DNA from 2 places in the Dorea sp. 210702-DFI.3.17 genome. Region 2 is predicted to be linked to the other one. Evidence: a T-box and tRNA genes for the amino acid it is inferred to sense, from the RefSeq annotation. Region 2 holds a T-box; the other holds one or more tRNA genes.

Region 1 (8,121 bases), on a different contig from region 2:
ATAATATGTGAAAAAATACATTTTGTCAATCACAGATTCTACATAATTGCTTTATTAATTGTATCCTGCATCAGACAATAGCTTACAATTCCGAGGCCGAAAATTCCAAGAATCAGATATAAGATTCCTGAACTTCCATTCACGCCCTTGATCTGATCGCATTTTTCACCCATCTTGTACATCCAGTACCATCCATAGATTCCACATGTAATCAATGTGAACAGAAATACAAGTCCGCCACCTGTCGCCTGTGTATCGCCACAGATCTGATTAACCTCGTCATTCAGCTTGATCATCCAGTAAATTCCATAGAGTCCGCATGTTACAATCGAAAGAATGACTGCAATCGCAATATTTCTCTCCTGGATTCCCGGGAATCTCTGATTCATGCCGCCTGCCGGGCCGCCATATTGATTCTGGTTTCCATAATTATTCTGATTTCCATATGCATTCCGACTATTATTCGTATCTGCACTTGTATACTGAGCCTGTCGTGGTACTTCGTATGTCTGCTGGCTTTGATTCGCATTCACATCAGCTAAAGCCGCTCCGCACTGTTTACAGAACTTTGCTCCGTCCTCACACTGAGATCCACATTTGTGACAAAATTTCATTTCTCATTCCTCCTAAGTAAATCTATAAATATGCAGGGCAATATTTTTGTGAAATAATGCTTTGCCCGCCAATATTTACGATGACTGCGCCATCTTTTTTATCATAGCACAGTTTCCTGTATTCGTCTATTGCAGAAATATGAAAAAGCATACTTGGATCAAACTGCTTCATTCAGATAAATCCTGGAAAGTGGAATAATCTTTTCAAGCTCCGATGCCATTCGTCCCGACATGGAAACTCCTTCTTCTTTACTGATTTCTTCTACCGTTTTTGCACCAAAGACAAGTTCTCCCAATGCACTGACCGGCAGAATACCTTCACTGGTTTCTGGCTTTCCATCCATAAGCATCAGGCCTGAAAACTCCGTTCCTGTCATTGTAACGTAACGGTTATTCTCCGGAATCAGTGGGTCTGTAATCTGAAAGCTGACTGCCATAAGACTTTTTAACTTCAACGACATCAACATTCTTCTGACATCTACGATCCGAATCATAATCTTCGGTTTTGCTTCCTTTTTTTCCACTTCTTCCATCTCTTTAGATTCTTCATAATATGGTCTTACATCAACAATCTGTCCATCTTTTCTGTAGATGATAAGCTTTCCATCTTCACATGCCAGCTCTTTCAGTAACCGTTCATAATAATTCTTATCACGCTTAGCGTAAACCTGGTATTTTCTCGCCAGTTCTTTCTGTGCCCAGGCTGAAATTTCATCACAATCTTTGTCTTCAGCCGCCTGTACAGTAATACTTTCCGCCAGTTTCTCCTCCGGAGCATAATATTCAATATTCTGTTCATACATCGTCCGGAAATCATGTGGCAGATAAATAGCCTCCACTGCCGGCATCAGATAAGTAAATGTTACACCGGCCTGGTACATATCCAAAAGAGCCTCTCTTAAAAGTCCGGCCATATACCTTCTGCCACGGTATTCCTTTCTCGTTGCAACTGCCACAATGTAATAAGATTCCTTTTCAATTCCATTGACCATCAGTGTATATGGATTTAAATGCAGCATAGCCTGAATATCATCGTCTTCCCGAACAACATAAATTATGTTGTCCTTCGTCTTCTCCTGATAATAATAATCTACAAAGCTTTTCTCGTCTTCCGAAAACACTTCTTCATAAAGCTTTCTCGTATCTAAATGCTGTGAAACTTCCAGCTTTTCAATTTTCATATGTCCTTTCCTCCAGCCACACTGTACATTTTACTTTATAATTCCAGATTATATAGATGTTGGGCTCAAAAGCACACAACTATGATACCTACGGATTCTGGCATCCACTACAGCCCGTACATCCGCCACAACTGCCTGCACAACCAGAACTTACATCCGCCGGACCGACACCGTAACTGTAATTCACAATCGTCTCAAGTGACGCAATTGCCTGTGCCGAAATACCTTCTCCGCTTCCGGTAAATCCAAGTCCTTCCTCTGTAGTTGCCTTAATATTCACCTGACTTACTTCAATTGCAAGGGCATCTGCAACATTTTTTTTCATCTGCTCAATATAAGGTGCCATCTTCGGACGCTGTGCAATGATTGTCGCATCAATATTTCCAACCACATACAGCTCATCATCAATCAACTCTCGTACATACTCCAAAAGCTTTATACTGGAAATTCCTTTATATTTTGGGTCTGTATCCGGAAAATGCTTCCCAATATCTCCAAGCGCTGCTGCTCCGAGAAGGGCATCCATAATCGCATGGAGAAGCACATCCGCATCCGAATGTCCCAAAAGACCTTTCTCATACGGTATCTGGACACCTCCGATAATCAGATCTCTTCCTTCTACTAATTTGTGAACATCGTATCCCAAACCAACTCGCATTTTAATTCCTCCACAAAACTTTTTTCATTCTCCATTGTCAATGTCTTTTTTTATTATACATGAGAGAATATTCAGAGTCAACGAAAGGCCACTATAGCCAGAGTTTTTTTGCATAATAGAAAATGCAATTTCTTATACCACAAAAAAAGAAATCTGCTTTTGCAAATTCCTTTTCTTACACAAGTAGCGGGAACTGGATTTGAACCAGCGACACCGCGGGTATGAACCGCGTGCTCTAGCCAACTGAGCTATCCCGCCATATATTGAGGTATATATGGGACCAATAGGGCTCGAACCTATGACCCTCTGCTTGTAAGGCAGATGCTCTCCCAGCTGAGCTATGATCCCATATCTTGTGGCTCTCTCGAACCGACTTCGTTAGTATACATCAATATAGTGAGTATTGTCAATAACTTTTTTTATTTTTTTATTATCTTTTTTAATTTTTCCAGATCGTCCATATCAGGATGTGACAATGCACAGTCAAAATTTGCGATCAACATATCAAGATTCGCTGGATGTTCCGGATTTTCTTTCATCTTTACATATCGTTCACGCACAGATTGTGGCATTTTTCCCTGGCACATATACTCTCCAATAACAGCATTGCTTGAATCAATGGATTGTTTGACTTGTCCGAGAATCTTTTCAAAATATACATCACTTCCACCGAACCCAGCCGTTCCAAACAGAAAAATCTTCTTGTTTTTTAGTTTCGCTAATAATTCTAATGTCTTGGTATCCGCGCTCCCTTTGTCAGTCCAAAATCCGATATACAACAAATCGGATGGAGGGATCTTTGAATCATTCTCCCCAAAATAATCGCACTTATCTTTTGGCAATATTTCATAGACTGCATCAGCCAGCTTCTTTGTATTACCAGTTGAACTACTGAATACGATTGAATAATTTTCTTGTTCCATATCTCATCGTCTCCTTCTTTGTTTGATTTTTGCTGTGCTAAACTCTCTCCAGATTATGTTGTAACGCATCAATCAAATCTTTAATAACAATTGGCTTGGATAAAAATCCATCCATACCACATTCCAGTGCTTTCTTTCTATCTTCCTCAAAAGCATTGGCAGTCATGGCAAGAATTGTAATTCCCGCCAGTTTTGGATCCTCCAGTGCGCGGATCTGCTTTGTTGCCTCATATCCATTCATCACAGGCATCTGCACATCCATCAGCACCAGATCATAACCAGCTGCTGTTGAATTCTTAACCTTCTCCACTGCCTCTGCTCCATCTTCTGCTGTATCAACCAGAAAGCCATATTCATTAAGGATCTCCACCGCAATTTCACTGTTCAAAAAGGTCTTTGTTCACTACAAAGCCATGCGCATCCGCACACACCGGAAGCCAGTTTACGCTTCCATCTTCATTCATAAAATTATTAAGATATGTGTCATAGACAGCACCTGCCACGTTGGTTGTAGAAAGATCCATCAGACTGTTTTTCAGAGGACTTGCATCGTGAAGTGAAAAACAACAGCAGGTTATAATATCCGGCAATCCACCGTTTTCCTTAAGAAACTTGTAGAAATCCAGGTCATTATTGCCTACTACAAATTCAACATTGATATTCGGAAGCTGTTCCATTTTTTCTTTTTCAATATGCTCCCCCCTTGTAAAATTGTTTTCCACTAATTCATGAATTCATGAATTATCTTTACTAATAGTTTCGTATCAACAGATTTTATAAAAAAACACCATCTAAAATAGACAGTGTACATCCTTTTTTTACAACTGGCTACCATTTTACAGGTCCTATAGCTTTGCGTCGCAGACTTTCGTCTGTTTTGCCCAAAATATTATTTTAATTATAGCACTTCTTATTTTCTCATGTCTATATTTTTCTATGGCAAAGTATAAAAAGAAAAAAAAGAACTCACAATGTGAATTCTCTTTCCAAGTAGCGGGAACTGGATTTGAACCAGCGACACCGCGGGTATGAACCGCGTGCTCTAGCCAACTGAGCTATCCCGCCATATTTATATTCGCTGCTCTCTTGAACCAGCTTCCTAAGTTTACAATAAGATTCTACTTTCGTCAACAACTTTTTTTAAATTTTTCAATTTTTTCTACATTTGCAAAAATTTCATCTTTTATTTCGTCCCTCGCATCAGTAAATACCTGTGTTCCAATAGATACTCAAAAGAAAAAAGCGAGTCTGTGCGTGGAATCCGGTTTTACCTCATAGATACATTTTCCCGAACTCCTGCACATTCTCGCTGAGTGTATTCACTCCTCTTCCTGATCAGGCGTTTAAAATATTCATGAATTCTTCTCCTGTAATCGTTTCTTTCTCATACAGATACCTTGCCAGATCGTCCAGTTTTTCTCTGTTCTCCATCAATATTCCAGCTGCTTTTTCATGTTCACTTCGAACAACTTCCACAACCTTCTCATCAATCTTTGTCTGCGTCTCTGCCGAACAGGTCAGGGAAGAATCTCCTCCTAGATACTGATTCGTCTGCACTTCCATTGCAACCATATCAAAATCACACGTCATTCCATATCTTGTGATCATAGCCCTTGCAAGCTTGGTTGCCTGTTCAATATCATTGGAAGCTCCCGTCGTGACTGAACCAAACACAATTTCTTCCGCTGCCCTTCCTCCTGTAAGAGTCGCGATCTTATTCAGGATTTCTTCTTTTGTCATCAGATAATGATTGCCTTCCTCGACCTGCATCGTATAGCCAAGAGCCCCCGACGTTCTGGGAACAATGGTAATCTTCTGAACCGGTGCAGAATTTGTCTGCTTTGCAGCCACAAGTGCATGCCCGATTTCATGATATGCCACAATACGCTTTTCTTTATCTGTCAGTATTGCATTTTTCTTCTGATATCCGGCGATAACAACCTCAATACTCTCCTCCAGATCTTCCTGCGTTACAAATTTACGGTTGTCACGAACTGCACGAAGCGCTGCTTCATTTACAATATTAGCAAGTTCCGCTCCAGAAGCTCCGGAAGCCATACGTGCCACTTTATTATAATCTACATTATCACCAACTTTTATTTTCTTTGCATGAACCTTCAGGATATCTTCTCTTCCTTTCAGATCAGGAAGTTCTACCGGCACACGTCTGTCGAACCGTCCCGGTCTTAAAAGAGCCGGATCCAGGGATTCTGGACGGTTCGTTGCCGCAAGAATGATCACGCCCGTGTTGTCTTCGAATCCGTCCATCTCTGTCAACAACTGATTCAAGGTCTGCTCACGTTCATCATTTCCACCTATCTGTCCGTCCCGCTTCTTACCGATTGCATCTATCTCATCAATAAACACAATACATGGTGCTTTTTCTTTTGCCTGCTGGAACAGATCACGCACCTTTGATGCACCCATACCAACGAACATCTCTACAAATTCAGAACCGGACATGGAGAAAAATGGAACATTTGCCTCACCGGCAACTGCTTTTGCAAGCATCGTCTTACCTGTTCCCGGAGGTCCTACAAGAAGAATTCCTTTCGGCATCGAAGCTCCGATTTCTTTATATCTGGCCGGGTTATGAAGATATTCTACAATCTCGCTTAAATTCTCTTTCGCCTCATCTTCACCTGCAACATCACGGAAACGGATTCCCTCGGATGATTTCACATAAATCTTCGCACTGCTTTTTCCCATTCCGAAAGACATGGCGTTTTTTCCACCGGCCCGCTTCATCAATTTTCTGGACATGTATTCTCCCAATGCCACAAAAAACAAGATTGGAAGCACCCAGGATAAAATATTAACCAGAATCGGAGATGACTGATCAATTTCTTCTCCGTAAAAAGAAACATCCGCTTCATATAATCGTTTCGTCAGATCCGGATCATTGACCATCGCCGTTTTGTAAATGGTCTTCCCGTCTTTTCCTGTAAATAAGATTGTATTATCCTGTTGCTGCAATTCTACTTTTTTTATCTCCTTTTTCTCGGTCATAGAGATAAATGTTCCATAATCTACATCTTTAATCTGCTTTTCCTTTATGTAAGGCATCGCAATAATGTTAAATAATATCAGGATAATCAGCACAATCGTATAATAAAACATCAACGGTTTTTTCGGCCGTTTCACCTGTTCCATAATCATTCCTCCATTCTTTCAATATCGAATTCAATTTTCTTTTATATGGTAACAGTTTTTGTCTGATTATTCCAGTTTTATATTATAAAAATTGTATGAATTTCGTAAAATAAAAATATTAAAGTACAATCTTCCAATTATAATTCCTTCGGTTTCGGCCACTTCTGAGTACCGGCTTTTAAGAACTGTGATTTATCTATAAACTTCAGTCTCCTTTTCAAGAACCAGACAGATGCCAGGAAATAAAATGCAACTCCGCCTAGTATATTAATCCAATAACCCAGATACATACCCAGCAGCGTCATACCGATCAACACTGCTGCGATCAATGCAGGTACCGGATGGATTGGTGCAACATATCCACGCTCAATCGTTCCAAGGGGATACATTTTCCGGAACCGGAACATCATGATCACTGTCAGCACATATACCATCAACGCTGAAAATATAGAAAATGTAACAACCTGATCCAACATTCCTGTAAATGCAAATGCCATAGATATCGGCAGTAAAAATACAGTTGCCCGGTACGGTGTCTTATATTTCGGATGTGTCTTTGCAAATATCGGCGGGATCAGCCCATCTCTTGACATTGCAAACCAAGCTCTGCTTGCATCGTTAATGCAGCCATTTGCTGAAGCCAGACACGCCATAATCGTACCAACAAACAATGCAATGATAACATATAATTTTCCAGTTGCCAGTGCCGCGTCATACAACGGATATGCAGACTCACCAAGCTTTTCTGCCGGGACAAGACCTGAGCACACAAACCATGTTGTAGTAGCACCAATCAGCAGCACGGACAAACCTATCATAGTTCCCAGTGGCAGAGCTCTGCTGGTAGACCTGCATTCTTCTGCCGCCAGTGCTCCTCCTTCGATTCCCAGGAAAAACCAGACTGCAAACTGCATGGCTGCAATAATTCCAAGATAACCATATGGAAGTCCATCTGTCATTTTTTTCAAATTAATCAAAGTCAGCTGTGGATCATAAAAACTTGTTGAAAATAATAAAATAAATATCGTCACAAATGCAACTGCCGTAATCACAAAATTCAGGGTCAAGGTTGCATAGACACCACGGTAATTCATATATGTCAGCACAAGCAGACTTAATATGATAAATGGCAGTGCTTTTACATTCGGGTTCAATGATTCAAGTATCTGTCCGACGACCAGAACATCGGCTGCTTCCAACATTGCATATTCCAGCACAAGCATCAGCCCTACGTTAAATGCAGCTAAAGGTCCAAGCATATATTTCGCCATTGTATACTGTCCGCCTGCCTCCGGCATGACCGAACCCATCTCCGTATTCATCATCACGATCATGACATAAAGCATGGCTACCGTCCAAAGTGCAATAACAGAACCAATCGATCCTCCTTTTGCGACCGTAAAATTCCATCCCATGAACTCTCCAACAAGTACAATTCCTACTCCAAGAGCCCAGATATGAATTGGTCCGAGAACTTTCGAAAGTCCCTGACTCTTTTCATTTGTCTTTTCTTTCTCCATAAGTATGCCTCTTAGTCTTTCTTTTCAAGCTTTTTCTCTTCTCTGTTCCTTTTTTCCACTTTTATCAGATCA
Region 2 (8,121 bases):
AACAACTTTTCCAGCATTCTGGTTAGCAACACCGAATGATGCATAACCGATTGCATATGGATTGTCGATGATATCCTGAACAAGTTCACCCATGGAAGAAGCCTGGATGGCATCAGATTTCACTTCTGTATCACCCATGATGTTCTTCTGGAATACTTCGTGGGCACCACCGTTAATGTCACGAGTGATAACTACGACTTCCTCATCTGGAAGAGAAGCATCAAGATCTTTCCATGTTTTATATTCACCGGAGAACAGGCTTACAATCTGCTCTGTAGAAAGGTCATCAATAATTTTAGTTACAGGGTTCTCAGGGTTTACAGCGATTGTAAGAGCATCGATACCAACCTGATATTCTTTCTCGTCTTTGATCGCCTTTTTCTCTTCATCTTTTACACTTCTTGCTACCATACCGAAAGTAGATGTACCATCGATAACAGCTTTTGTTCCTTGTCCGGAACCACCTGCGGAAACATAAATTGCAATATCTTCATCTGGAAGAGAGGAATCATAAGCTTTCCATGTTCCATATGTATCGAAGAAATTCGTTGCGATAGAAGTAATAACCGGTGCCAGTGTAGAAGAACCATTGAACAGAATCTGGTTGCTTTCCCCATCAGCAGATGCCTCTGTTTTTGTGTCGTCTTTTGCGTCTGTGGACGCTGATTTGTTAGAGCCGCATCCTACAGCCATGGACATTACCATAGCGGCTGTAAGGAGAATTGATAATACTTTCTTTTTCATTAGAAATACCTCCCGATTACTTTTTAAAGTTTACGTGGATATTATAGCTTGTTTACAAAAACTTTACAAATAGATAAATTTAATAATAAATATATATTATAGATAAAACCGATTGAAATGTAGAATTAATAGAAAATATGAGAAAAAATGTTGGATATTTTCTATTAATACATTCTAAAATAAAGAAAAATTAATAAAAAATATAGATAAAGAACTCAAAGTAAGTGTATTTATGACAAGCCGATGAAACGAAATGTGAATAAATTGTTAATACAAATCATGCAGACGAAAAAACAAACAACATACAAGTAACATATGGATAAAAAAGGAAAACAGAGTGACTGGTACAAGAAATTATGCTATGATTAGGGACGAAAAAACGTAGATTTACAGAGGTGCGCAATAGAAGTATGTCATGCAATTGCATGACGCGCACCTCGCAGCAAAAATGTCAGAGTATGCGTAAATGGAGTTGGATTATGGAAGTAGAACATGTAACACATGAATTTAAACCAATTTATAATAAAGAATCTAAAGTTTTGATGCTTGGAACAATGCCATCCCCAAAATCCCGGGAAGTAGGATTTTATTACGGGCATCCAAGAAACCGGTTCTGGAAAGTATTGTCAGATGTATGTGGAGAGGAAGTGCCGGAGACTAAGAAAGATAAAATCACATTTGCCTTGCGCAATCATATCGCAGTATGGGATGTACTGGCAGGCTGCGAGATTCGGGGAGCAGATGACAGCAGCATCCGTAATCCAAAACCAAATGACATGAATCTTATCCTAAAAGAAGCACCAATACAGGCAATCTTTGCAACAGGCCAAAAAGCAGCACAACTGTACAGACGCTATTGCTACAAAGATACGGGCATTGAAATCATCTGCCTGCCTTCCACAAGCCCTGCGAACTGTCGGGTAAGCTACGAAGAACTATATGAGGCTTATTCAGTGATACAAGAATACATTAGATAGATAATTATATATAGGTACAAAATGAAAACTTACTATTCAAGTCGAACATCCGTGAGACTTGGCGCGTGATTCTGGTCAGAGAAGCTGACATATTCCTATCAGAATCACTGCGCATCCTCGCGGAGCGTTTATCTCAGTCGGAGACCTAACTCCCACTGAGACAAATTTGCTATTACTTATCACCTGAAGAGGTGGGAGTCTTCTCGACTGAGATAAACAGGCTAAGGTAGATTTAGAATTAGGAGTTTGAATATTTATTTTAACAGGAGGAAGCTTATGACACGTGAGCAAAAAGTCAGCACGTTAATACAATATCTGAAACAGGAAAATCAAGGCTATGCCAGTATTCCGGATCCAATCGATGAGGGAGAACAAAGGCGTCTTCTTCGAAGCCTCATGAATGTTCGTTATCCGGGACATGCATCAGCAGAATATGAAAAATTGCAAGATGAACTTTTACAGGAAGAAGCAAAGGAAAAAGGAATCGTGACATGCAACGATATTCCGGTGATCGAGCAGGAATATCCATGCTCAGAGATCAAGAACAGTGACCGCATTTCCCTGTGGCGCGGTGACATTACAAGACTAGGCGTAGATGCAATAGTAAATGCAGCGAACAGTCAGCTTCTCGGCTGTTTTGTACCATGTCATGGCTGCATCGACAACGCCATTCACTCGGCGGCAGGAATTCAGCTTCGTAATGAATGTGCAGAAATCATGGCAGAACAAGGACACGAAGAACCGATAGGAAAAGCAAAGATTACAAAAGGCTACAACCTTCCGGCTAAACATGTCATACATACAGTAGGACCAATTGTCGGACTGGCAGTAACAGAAAAACAAAAAGAGCAGCTAAAAGACTGCTATCTCAACTGCCTGAAAGTGGCAGAAAAATCAAGTTTAAAATCCATAGCATTTTGTTGTATCTCAACCGGAGAATTCCATTTTCCCAATAAACTGGCAGCAGAAATCGCAGTAGACACGGTTGACCGGTTTTTAACAAAAACTAGCATCGAACGTGTGATCTTTAACGTGTTCAAAGAGCAAGATTTTAATATATACAAGAAACTTTTTTGTTAGCGGTACCGGGGTTTTTCTGAAAAAACCCCGTCCCCAATTGGATTTTATCTGGAGGTTGTAGATGGATAATTTATTTTTTTGTTTAAATGCGACAGGTCCCATATTCTTAATGATGATCCTGGGACTTTTTTTTCGTCATATAGGCTGGATGGATGAGGAGTTTGCCTCGAAAATGAATAAATTCGTATTTAAAGTGCCGTTGCCGTTATTATTATTCGGGGATCTTGCGACAGTAGATTTTTCGGAAGTCTGGAATGTAAAATTTGTTATATTCTGTTTTATTGTAACCTTGATCTGCATTATAATTTCAGCGGGAATTTCCTGTCTTTGGAAGGATAAGTCTATCCGTGGGGAATTTATTCAGGCTTCTTATCGAAGCAGCGCGGCGCTTCTTGGTATTGCATTTATCCAAAATATTTATGGAAATGCGGGTATGGCGCCAGTCATGATCATCGGCAGTGTTCCGCTTTATAATATTATGGCGGTTGTTGTGCTGTCCTTTTTCAAACCGGGACAGAGCAAGATTGATAAAGCGGTACTAAAGAAAACTTTAAAAGGAATTATTACCAACCCGATTATTATTGGAATTGTGGTTGGACTTCTATGGTCGGCATGCCGTCTTCCATTTTCCGGAATCCCGGCGAAGACGGTGACAAGTATTGGAAACATGGCAACTCCGATGGGACTTATGGCAATGGGAGCGACCTTTGATATCCACAAAGCTTCCGCGAAAGCCAAACCATCTATTGTGGCGGCTGTTATGAAGCTTGTCGGATTTGCGGCAGTCTTTCTGCCAATTGCAGTCGGGCTGGGATTTAAGAATGAAGAAATCGTTGCAATCCTTGTTATGCTCGGATCTGCGACGACTGTAAGTAGTTATGTTATGGCAAAAAATATGGGACATGAAGGTGTCCTTACTGCCAGTACAGTAATGCTTACCACTATGTTCAGTGCATTCACATTGACCGGGTGGCTGTATATATTGAAAACTTTAGGAATCGTGTAATAAAGAAGCTTAATTTCTCTCATTATAACGGCGAAGAAGAACGGACAGAAACAATCCCGGCAGGCGGTTCTACCTGCTTAAAACAACTCAAAGAAAATATAGAGTACACCGTAGGAATACACGCAGATGTCACAGAAGATACTCCTATTAAACTGACAACTTATGACGGAGAAGAGAGAGATGCCGAACTATAAAGTAATTGTATAACAGGTAATAATGGAAGCGATTGCATAATATATCTACTGAAAAATAACAGATTTCCTATACAGTAGTGGATATCACAATACAAAAGCATCAAAAGGGTCTCAAGAAAGCATGGAGTTATTTTCGAAATTGGTGCGAGCATAGCCTGTGAGATTATGCACTGTCTGAGCCATCAGCGAGTTTGCATAATCTCACAGAGATAAGCGGCGCAGCAACAATAGAAAATCACTCAGCTTTCGAGATCCCCTTTTGATGCGGTCTCTTAAGGTTTTCTGAAAATTCCCTAAAAACCTTGACAAACAGGACTTCTGTGGCTATGATATTTTGTAGTTTCATGGTTGATAAACCAGTTAAATGCGTTGAAAAAGAGGAGTATGCATAGGTCGTTCTGACAGAGAGAGATGCCCATTGGCTGCGAGGCACTTGAGAATAGAGATGCAGAAGGTAGCTTTGGAGCAGGAACGCTGAAGTCACAGTAGGCGGTCCCGGAGTCGTTCCCGTTAAAGAATAGGATGAGATGTATAGAGGAGTTTCTTCTATATAATAAAGGTGGTACCGCGAATCAATCGCCCTTTGTGAGAATAAAGGGCGTTTTTTTTATAATTAAGAAATGCATTTTCTAATTATAAAAAAGCCTCCGGCAGGATGCGCACTGCGGCGTACAATGATGGTACCGCAAGCGACCACCGCAGGCGCCAGAATGTGCTGGGGCACATTCTATATTTTGCCCTGAAATGTGAAAAATGTGTGAAAACATGAACCAGGAAACACGTATTTGAGGAGGAGACTATGAGTCAGAATTTGGAGAAAACTTACAATCCGAAAGAGATTGAAGACAAACTGTACCAAAAGTGGTGCGAAAATAAGTATTTCCACGCAGAAGTGGACAGAAGTAAGAAACCATTTACAATCGTAATGCCGCCACCGAATATTACCGGTAAGCTTCACATGGGACATGCTCTTGACAACACGATGCAGGATATCCTGATCCGCTACAAGAGAATGCAGGGATACAATGCACTGTGGATTCCGGGAACAGACCATGCGGCTATTTCTACAGAAGTAAAGGTTACCAATCAGTTAAAAGACGAAGGTATTGATAAAAAAGAACTTGGCCGTGAGAAATTCTTAGAGAGAACATGGCAGTGGAAAGAAGAATATGGCGGAACTATCACATCACAGCTTAAAAAGATGGGTGTTTCCTGTGACTGGGACAGAGAGCGTTTCACAATGGACGAGGGATGTTCTGAAGCAGTTGAGAAAGTATTCCTAAACCTTCATAAAAAAGGATTCATTTACAGAGGATCCAGAATCATCAACTGGTGTCCGGTATGTAAGACTTCCCTGTCTGATGCCGAGGTAGAGCATGAAGAGCAGGACGGATTCTTCTGGCACATTAAGTACCCAATTGTAGGAACAGACCGTTTCCTTGAGATTGCAACAACACGTCCGGAGACTCTTCTGGGAGATACTGCAATTGCAGTTCACCCGGATGATGAGAGATATAAAGATATCGTTGGAAAGATGTGTAAACTGCCACTGACAGACCGTGAGATTCCAATCGTTGCAGATTATTATGTAGACAAAGAGTTCGGAACAGGTGCTGTTAAGATCACACCGGCACATGACCCTAATGACTTTGAAGTTGGAAAACGTCACAATCTGCCAGAACTTAACATCATGAATGATGATGCTACGATCAACGAGAAGTATGGTGGAAAATATGCAGGCATGGATCGCTACGAAGCAAGAAAAGCTATGGTAGAGGATCTGAAAGAGCAGGGATATCTTGTAAAAGTTGTTCCACATTCTCATAATGTAGGAACTCACGACAGATGTCACACAACGGTAGAGCCAATGATCAAACAGCAGTGGTTCGTAAAGATGGAAGAGCTTGCAAAACCAGCCATTGAGGCAATCAAGAATGGTGAGCTTAAGTTTGTACCAGAGCGTTTTGATAAGATTTACCTGCACTGGCTTGAGAATATCCGTGACTGGTGCATATCCAGACAGATCTGGTGGGGACATAGAATCCCGGCGTACTACTGCCAGGATTGTGGAGAAGTCGTAGTGGCTTCCGAAGCACCGGAAAAATGCCCGCATTGTGGTTGTACACATTTTAAACAGGATGAGGATACGCTGGATACATGGTTCAGTTCTGCGCTTTGGCCATTCTCAACACTTGGCTGGCCACATGAGACGGAAGATCTTGATTACTTCTATCCAACGAATGTACTTGTAACCGGATACGACATCATTTTCTTCTGGGTTATCCGTATGGTATTCTCAGGATATGCACATACAGGAAAGGCACCATTTAACACAGTACTGATCCACGGACTTGTTCGCGATTCTCAGGGACGCAAGATGAGTAAATCACTTGGAAATGGTATCGATCCTCTGGATATTATCGATCAGTACGGCGCAGACGCACTTCGTATGACACTGATTACAGGAAATGCTCCTGGAAATGATATGCGTTTCTACAACGAACGTGTAGAGGCAAGCCGTAATTTTGCAAATAAAGTATGGAATGCTTCCAGATATATTCTTATGAATATGGAAGGAAAAGAGATCACAGAGCCACAGGCAGAGGATCTGGGACCTGCAGACCGCTGGATTTTATCTGCATGCAATAATGTGGTAAAAGATGTAACAGAGAACTTAGATAAGTTCGAGCTTGGAATTGCACTTTCCAAGATTTATGACTTTATCTGGGACGAGTTCTGTGACTGGTACATTGAACTTTCAAAATATGCAATCTACCACGCAGACGAGAATCCGAAGAGTGCGAACGCTGCACTTTGGACATTGAAGAAAGTTCTTGGTGATGCACTGAAGCTTCTTCACCCATACATGCCATTTGTTACAGAGGAAATCTACAGCAAACTGGTTCCAGAAGAAGAGTCACTGATGATGTCAAGCTGGCCGGTATATGAGGAAAAATGGAATGACGCAGAGAATGAAAACATTCTGAACCATTACAAAGAAATCGTAAGAGGTGTCAGAAACGTCCGTTCTGAGATGAATGTTCCAAATTCCAGAAAGGCAACGATCTACGTTGTATGCGAGGACGAGAAGCTGGCGAAAGGTCTTGCAGTATTAAAAGAGTCTGCAATGATGATGGCATCTGCCGGAGACTTCATTGTACAGGCAGACAAGAGCGGTATCGCAGACGATGCAGTGTCTGTAGTAGTTCCGGATGCAACCGTTTATGTGCCGCTTGAGGAGCTGATCGATTTTGAGCAGGAAAAAGAGCGTCTTACAAAAGAAGAGACTCGCCTGAATAAAGAGATTGCACGTTCCAACGGCATGCTGAATAACGAGAAGTTTGTAAGCAAAGCACCGGCTGCAAAGGTACAGGAAGAGCGTGAGAAACTAGAAAAATATGAGCAGATGCTTGCTCAGGTCAAGGAGCGTCTTGCTGGATTACAGAAAAAATAAATGTAAGGGGATATTATGAAAAAGCTGCGAAAGGAAGAGGTTATAGCATACTGGAAGGAACGTAGAGAGCGAAGGGCAAGAATACTGGAAGAGAGAAGAAATGGTGCATTTGCGCAGAAGATGAAACCTGTCTATCAGTTTATGAACCGGTTTTCTCTGATATTTCACGCGCTTTTAGCATGTCTGATCAACTTTGCAATTGAGGCAATTTCAAGACATTCACTTGTTCAGGCATGGAGCTATATGACACAGACACCACTCGTCTTCCTTTACAATGCATTTATGATATTTATGACATTTACGGTGGTATACCTGTTCAGGCGAAGGGTGTTCACAAGAATCATTATCGGTGTACTTTGGATGATTCTTGGAATCTGTAACGGTTACATGCTGATGAAGCGAGTGACACCGTTCAATGCCCAGGACCTGAAGGTAGCAACCGATGCGGTCAGCCTGATCAACAATTATTTCAATGGATTTGAGATCGTGATCGTATTGGTGGGAATTGCAGCGGTCATTATATGGCTGATTTCCATGTGGCGCCGCGGTGGTCAGTATGAAGGGGAAATGCACCGGCTTCTGGCAATTGCCGGAGTGGCTGTATGTGCCATGTTATTCAGCTTCACAACAGATCAGGCAATTGATAAGCGAGTGCTTTCCACATAC

The links. A T-box is a leader RNA that pairs with one kind of tRNA and senses whether it is charged. The one in region 2 lies ahead of LI149_RS04370 (valine--tRNA ligase), so its partner is inferred to be a tRNA-Val.
Region 1: it encodes a tRNA-Val, which carries the amino acid that the T-box ahead of LI149_RS04370 (valine--tRNA ligase) is inferred to sense. The anticodon was not compared.

The regions. Positions count from the first base shown of each region.
Region 1 covers NZ_JAJCNB010000001.1:365,971-374,091, forward strand. The annotation lists gene LI149_RS01800 (DUF4234 domain-containing protein) at 39-614, opposite strand; gene LI149_RS01805 (hypothetical protein) at 637-786, opposite strand; gene LI149_RS01810 (GNAT family N-acetyltransferase) at 773-1,795, opposite strand; gene ispF (2-C-methyl-D-erythritol 2,4-cyclodiphosphate synthase) at 1,884-2,453, opposite strand; tRNA gene LI149_RS01820 (tRNA-Met) at 2,638-2,711, opposite strand; tRNA gene LI149_RS01825 (tRNA-Val) at 2,729-2,801, opposite strand; gene bilS (flavodoxin family protein BilS) at 2,873-3,376, opposite strand; partial or broken gene LI149_RS01835 (response regulator) at 3,414-3,764, opposite strand; partial or broken gene LI149_RS01840 (carbohydrate ABC transporter substrate-binding protein) at 3,760-4,050, opposite strand; cyclic di-GMP riboswitch class I at 4,193-4,268, opposite strand; tRNA gene LI149_RS01845 (tRNA-Met) at 4,368-4,441, opposite strand; gene ftsH (ATP-dependent zinc metalloprotease FtsH) at 4,712-6,529, opposite strand; gene LI149_RS01855 (APC family permease) at 6,667-8,049, opposite strand; gene LI149_RS15410 (hypothetical protein) at 8,061-8,121, opposite strand, start outside.
Region 2 covers NZ_JAJCNB010000003.1:91,784-99,904, reverse strand. The annotation lists gene LI149_RS04395 (phosphate ABC transporter substrate-binding protein) at 1-744, opposite strand, end outside; gene LI149_RS04390 (DNA-deoxyinosine glycosylase) at 1,224-1,721, shown strand; gene LI149_RS04385 (protein-ADP-ribose hydrolase) at 1,998-2,801, shown strand; gene LI149_RS04380 (AEC family transporter) at 2,863-3,807, shown strand; gene LI149_RS04375 (hypothetical protein) at 3,771-4,001, shown strand; T-box leader at 4,362-4,588, shown strand; gene LI149_RS04370 (valine--tRNA ligase) at 4,801-7,455, shown strand; gene LI149_RS04365 (LTA synthase family protein) at 7,471-8,121, shown strand, end outside.